2 regions of the Paenibacillus sp. NPDC055715 genome follow, and region 1 is predicted to be linked to the other one. Evidence: riboswitches for the same ligand, from Rfam matches in the RefSeq annotation. Region 1 holds a riboswitch; the other holds the start of a gene.

Region 1 (3,417 bases):
CCTTCCCTTGACGATCTACCGTAAAGGTACCAACCGCTCCATCTGTTGTAATCAACGGAGACGAGATATCTGTGTAAATTTCAAATTGTTCCGGTAAGTTAAAGGTGAAGGTATCTCCTGCTCTATACTTATTGTCAGGAATCTCCCATTCATAGCTCAACTGGACTGCTGCACCAATGTCTACACGGACGCTAGGATTATATACAGCATCAATAATACAGCCGGTTTCATCCGTCAAGATCAGCTTGGTTAAAATGGAGTTCCCTAATGGTTCAGGATTTGGGATACTGTATACATCTTCCATAACTGTATTCGTAGGATTGCTTACAGCGCTTCCCGGTACAGCTGTGGTCGAAGTTTCTGCGTAAGCCAGCGCTGCACTAAAAAAGCTTTGGAGAATAAGCAATAGCACAATAATCGTTACGTTTATTTTTGTTCTCATACTCTTAGTCTCCTTGATATTATGGAAAGTACCCGGGCGGATTTGGTTCCCCTCTCTTTCTTGTCCCGGAATTAGTATATTCAACACGATAGGTTTTGAATGATTGACTAAGTATACAATACCTTCCTTATCTTAACAAGAATAGAAGAAGGCCCTGATCGCAGTGATCAGGGCTTTCTAAGAGAATTAATATTGCTTTGTTTTTGTGTATTTGGAGGATTCTTTGGCCATTGCAAACTTCTGTTTTCCGTCTTTTAGAGCGGCATCTACTGTAGTGTCAATGATAATCCATTGATTGTTGATATTGACTTCATTCCAGGCGTGGTAAGTATTCACATAGGAGGATTCACCCATAACCAGCTTGGTTGGAACATCCACACTTCGAAGCATGGCGGCGAACAGTGAAGCGTACCCATAGCAAATATCTTTTTGCGAAACTAGTGTACGGTCAATTTGTGGAAGATAGTCTGTTGATAAGGAAAAAGGGTGGTTGGAATCGTATTTAATATGACTAATGACATACTCGTAAATACGTTTCACCTTTTCATTATCTGTCGTTGCACCCTTGGTTAATTCCTTGGCTTTCCGGATCGCCTGATCCGCATCGCTCCAGTCAATATTTTGAATAGAATTGAGGTATATGGTTTTACTGTCATTCAAATTTAACTGGACCGTTTCTTCACCTAACACTTTATACTGATTATCAGTTAGCTGCTCCAATAAACGAATGTTATAATTGCCATTGCCCATTTGAAGAGCGAATGTTTCCTCAGGTTTGCTCGAATTCAGATAATAAGAGTATTTCTCCCCATCCTTGGTAATTACGATCTTGGTTTTGACATTGGACTTGACAGGATAACGTATACTAACAATACCGTGGTTTACGTTATTTTGGTTCAGCCACTCCTGACTTCCGGCAGCAAATACTGTCGTATGTAGAGAGAGAGTTAACAAAAATACTAAAATGAGTGGAAAATATGACAATTTCCTCATAGAAAAACTTCCTTTCGGCGGCCAGGCTGCCATCTTAATGAAGAAGGCCCTATAGCTTTGCGTCCCTGTCTTTCGACAGGTTTGCTATTATCGTATAAAGTTTTTCAGGAAAAAAACGCGACAAAGAGCCTCTTCAACCGATAGCTGGCTGCCATCTTAAAAGAAGGCCCTGTAGCTTTGAGTCCCTGCCTTTCGACAGGTTTGCCATTTATCCTGAACAGTCTATATCTATCATTCTATCAGTTGGGCTCCCGATCAGGCAAGCACAATCTCAGATGTTCTCTGTTTCTCGACAAAGTCGTCGGATAGATGAGATTATAGTTTTGATCGATTCCCCCATTTTTTCCGGAAGGAATGCGGGGTTTCTCCGACATGTTCCTTGAATAGGTTGATAAAATGGCTGGTGTTGGGAATCCCTGCAAACCGTGCGATATCCACAATGGATTCGTCACTGGTTTTAAGCCAGCCTTGAGCCGCTGTGATGCGAACATTAATGAGATAATCGATAGGAGAAAATCCGATCTGTTTCTTGAAGTTTTTAGCGAGATTAAATTTGTTTAACTTAAACATATTTGCCAGCGAATCCAGCGTAATTCGTTCACTGTAGGATCGCTCCAAATATTGCTGAACCTTGCGTACCTCGGTGATCGTATTCTGGTTTAGATACGGATGATCGTAGGGGTGCTGCAAGATATACGTCAGCAACTCACTGATGAGTCTGGATGTCACCAGTTCAGCAGAGAGAGTTCTGTCAGATTGTACGCATAACAGGGAATGCAGCTTGTCCAATATGGTGCATGGATCGTTGAGTGATATTACAGGCTTGTTGTGCTTGGCAAATTGTTCGTAGAAATTGTCGATCAGATTGCCGTACACATTTACACTGATAAACTCCCATGCTTCATGACCAGCGGTGCTGTACTGTACGTATTCCTCACAATTAACGAAACACATATCATGAGGCTTCAATATGTGTTTTTTCTCCCGGTACAGCAATTCCCCTTGGCCTGATAACGTAAAAACGAGCAGAAACGAGGTGAGTTCCTTCCGTTTCATGGCATAAGCAGATGTTTTGTTGAAATAACCTATCTCCTGTATATAAAAAAGGGATCGCTTGGCAAAAGCGGAGGGAGTACGTGCAATGACGGCTGGATCGCTGCTCCAAGGGGTCCCATTCTCGTTGTTTTTTTGGTCTGTTGTCATATCCAATTCCTTTACAAAAGAGCAAATTTATCAAGCTAGTCGCTATTTGTTTAACAAACAAAATGGTGATTTACACATGGTTTCCTATTAATACGGTTTATTTTATCACATCACCTAAATGCATGTAGCGAATAATATTTTGAAATATTTTTTTATTCTACTCCGGTGCGTTCTAATATAATAGGAAATAGAGTAACGTTAGCTTTGGAATTCATACGGGCAATGATATGATGGGTAATACAGATATAGGGCTTCACTTACTCGACAGTCAGTTTGGAGGATTATAGGATGGGAAAACCCAAAAATACAAAAACCGCAGCGGCTTGGTCGCTCGTTATTCTGGGAGCGGGCTTTGCAGCTATGTTGCCTTTTCAGCAATATAGCTGGGCTCGGTTGCTAGCAGGTGCTTTCGAGGCTGGGCTTGTCGGAGGACTGGCGGACTGGTTCGCCGTCACGGCATTGTTCCGCCACCCGCTGGGCATTCCGATTCCGCACACGGCGCTTCTTCCCAAGAACAGGGACAAGCTCACGAGTACCTTGGTGAGTACGGTGGAAAATAACTTGCTGGGCAAAGAAAGTATCGCATCTAAAATTGCCGATATCCAGCTGGCCGATTTGATGCTGGATGGTGTGGAAAAGGGCTTGCCCACGCTGGAAGCGGCCGCATCTATAGATGTTCTCGCCAAACGACTGGTCCGGTCGCTTCCGCTTGCGGAGCTGGCTCCGGTAATTGCGGCCGAGATCAAGCGACAGGTGACAGATTTCGACGCCGGACCGCT
Region 2 (3,417 bases), on a different contig from region 1:
AAATTATTGCTATATTGCCTGTAGATCCTTATGTGGATGAAGCTTTCTTTGGTACAGTCGCCCAGTTGGAGCACACACTTCAGGAGAGTGGGGGCAAGCTTGCATTAATTGGGGTCGTCCCTTCCTATCCATCTGAGAAATATGGTTATATTATTCCGAAAAACGATGCCACCCAAGGTAGCACAGGCTATCGTGAAGTGAGCCATTTTCAAGAGAAACCCGACCGGGAGCAGGCGGAGCGTCTGATTGAACGCGATGCTCTATGGAACTGCGGGGTTTTTGCATTCAAATTGGGTTACTTGCTCGATATCTTGGCATCCCAAGGATTGCCGCTGAACTATGAAGAAATGCAAAAGCAATACGCTTCCCTGGAAAAAATCAGCTTTGACTACGAGGTAGTCGAGAAGGAGAAGGAAATCGTTGTTCTTCCGTATGATGGATTTTGGAAGGATTTGGGTACCTGGAACACCCTAACGGAAGAAATGTCCCATCAGCAAGTGGGTAGAGGTGTGGTAACGAAAGATTGCGTCAATACGAGCCTGATCAACGAACTGGACATTCCCGTGGCGATCATCGGAACGAATGATCTGATCGTAGCCGCCAGCCCGGATGGCATCCTTGTGACCAATAAGGCGGAAAGCCCGCGCATCAAGGAAGTGCTCAAGGCTCATAATCAGCGTCCAATGTACGAAGAGCGCCGTTGGGGGCATTATCGGGTAGTGGATTATGTGAAGTATGACGAGGGCAACGAGGTATTGACCAAGCGAATCCGTGTGCTGCAAGGGAAAAATATCAGCTACCAGCTTCATTTCAAACGGAGTGAAATTTGGACCATTATTAGCGGTGAAGCAGAAATTATTTTGAATGAAAAGCTGCATAAGGTGAAGGCTGGTGATGTGGTTCGCATTCCAGAAGGGACGAAGCATAGCATTTTGGCCGTGACGGATGTGGAATTGATCGAGGTACAGACAGGTTCTGAGCTGGTCGAAGAGGATATTGTCCGCTTTTGCATGGATTGGGATGAAATTTCCCGTCACCAGTTTATTTCATAACTATTTCGTAAAGGTGATAAAAGGCCATTATATGAAGTTTTTTAGCACAAACTGTCGAAAATACGCGAAAATATGTAAATTCATGAACATGAGCTATTAAATTTTGGCAAAAAAGAGTCGATATTTAGGATAAGAAGGAATCCAAACTCCTTCCAACGATAAATGCAGCCCTGTCGAAAGGTAGGTACGCAAAGCTAAAGGGCCTTCTATAAGGATGGCAGCCTGGCTACCGAAAGGAAGAGCAAAAGTGAGATTTAATTTTATTCCTCTATATCGACTGATACGTCATGTACTCCCTTTTGTTATACTTTTTTCTTTGTTGCCCGTCGGTTTTGGTGAATCTCTGTTCGTGGCGAATGCCGCTATATTACAACCTGTTAATTCGAACGCTTCTACTCAGGCCCGAGAACTATACAGCTATTTACTCAGCATCTCGGGGGAAAAAACAGTCACCGGTCAGCATGATTATTTGGAAAGTCCGGATGAATTCAGTAACAGAGTCCAAGAAATCAGTAATGCATATGCTGGTGTACATGGCTACGAGATGGGAGCCATCTCTGGTCAGTCCGCCGCTACGGAGGCAGCACAACGTAAAAATGTCGTCGATAGCGCTATACGTTGGAGTAAAGCTGGCGGCATAGTTACGATGACTTATCATGAACCGCTGCCGGGTAAACCACTGACTTGGGCCAATGTGCAGGCGAAAGTAAGCCAGGAGGAGTTCAATAAATACGTGACGCCAGGTACTACGCAATATAATCTTCTCATTGCCGATCTGGATAAGGCCGCTGTATCGTTAAAGCAGCTTCGTGATGCGGGCGTTCCAGTATTATGGAGACCTTACCACGAAATGAACGGTGGCTGGTTCTGGTGGGGAAACAAAAATAATTTTAATCAGCTGTGGAATATTATGTATGACCGTTTTGTAAACACGCATCAACTGAACAATCTCCTGTGGGTATGGAGTCCGAACGCTCCTAATTCGTACACTGTCCCATATACCCCGAAATATCCGGGGGATGACAAAGTGGATATCTTGGCTGTAGACATCTACAACAATGATTTTAAGCAAAGTCATTATGAAGGACTGCTCGGATTGGCACAGAATAAGCCGATTGCCATTGGGGAACAAGGTGAGGTGCCCAGTCCCGAGGTAATGCAGGCTCAGCCCAAATGGGTGTATTCCATGACTTGGGGCAATATGCTGACCGAGAATAATACAACGGATCAAATTCAGGATTATATGAATGATCCGAGGAGCTTAACGCGAGATGATGTGAAAAAAGGGCTGGCAGCCTTTCAACAGCCCGTGACAGATGTACCGACCTTACCGGACGAGGGACAAAGCGATCCTATCCCGGCACCGCCAGTAGTGACCGTTCCCCCATCTGTTTCGGATATAGTCCACACAAACGGACTGCGGGGTGAATATTATAACAGCATGAATCTAGACGGCACCGCCGTTTTGGTTCGCACGGACAGTAAGCTGGACTATAACTGGCGCGCCGCCTCGCCTGATCCCGAGGTGAAGGCTGACCAGTTCTCGGTCCGCTGGACGGGCAAAATCAATCCGCAATATAGTGAGACCTATACGTTTACCACGATATCTGATGATGGTATTCGTGTATGGGTAGACGGCAAGCTGATTATTGATAGCTGGTTCAAACAAAGCTGGACCGAACGCAAGGGCAGCATTACCTTGCAAGCAGGCAAAATGGTAGATCTGAAAGTTGAATATTATGATGAAAAAGGCGACGCAATGGCACGTCTGATGTGGGAAAGTCAGCATGAAGCGAAAGTGGTGATTCCCGGCAACGCTTTGTTTCTTCCCTGATATATACTCCTTTCCCACCCAAAATTTCGAGGAGAAAGGGTGAAACACAATAATGAAAAAATGGTTGACCCAAAGGTATATAGTAGTATTGGCCGGGCTACTGGGGGCCACAGCTATGGCGATGATCGCCTGGTTTATTCATACGCCTTCAAAGAGTGAAAAACTTCAGACGGATAAAGTAGCGGCGGCCAGTCTGGTATGGAAGCTCGGTCAGCAGGATGACTCTTCAGCCGAATTTAAAGGTGTGGTCGGTAAGGGCAAAGTCATTATTTCTGCGGCCCCTACCGAGTCGTCTGCTAAAGAAACATCGTCAGCGATGTCCATAGCAGAGAGTACAACGGCTCCGGTATTGCTCAGCAGTGGAGATATCTCTCCGGGTTTAAATGCGTCCACGAATCCTGAACTGACCCTCCAGTACAAGCTGGGTCAGGTTCCTCCTTACGGGGTTATATTCCGTGTACGGATTTTGGATGCGGGCAAAGCCGTTCCCCAAATGGCTGTATTTTCAAATCATCAGTTGTCCGGTATCAT

The links. A riboswitch is a leader RNA that binds a small molecule or an ion and turns the genes downstream of it on or off. The one in region 1 is predicted to bind cyclic di-GMP.
Region 2: linked by a shared signal. The riboswitch ahead of ACWGOO_RS08295 (glycosyl hydrolase) and the one ahead of ACWGOO_RS20645 (transglutaminase domain-containing protein) in region 1 are both predicted to bind cyclic di-GMP.

What each region holds. Positions count from the first base shown of each region.
Region 1 covers NZ_JBSHGA010000019.1:24,520-27,936, reverse strand. The annotation lists gene ACWGOO_RS20650 (collagen binding domain-containing protein) at 1-442, opposite strand, end outside; gene ACWGOO_RS20645 (transglutaminase domain-containing protein) at 629-1,435, opposite strand; cyclic di-GMP riboswitch class I at 1,449-1,531, opposite strand; cyclic di-GMP riboswitch class I at 1,572-1,651, opposite strand; gene ACWGOO_RS20640 (AraC family transcriptional regulator) at 1,751-2,638, opposite strand; gene ACWGOO_RS20635 (DUF445 domain-containing protein) at 2,927-3,417, shown strand, end outside.
Region 2 covers NZ_JBSHGA010000003.1:259,778-263,194, forward strand. The annotation lists gene ACWGOO_RS08290 (sugar phosphate nucleotidyltransferase) at 1-1,052, shown strand, start outside; cyclic di-GMP riboswitch class I at 1,206-1,286, shown strand; gene ACWGOO_RS08295 (glycosyl hydrolase) at 1,300-2,886, shown strand; gene ACWGOO_RS08300 (hypothetical protein) at 2,936-3,417, shown strand, end outside.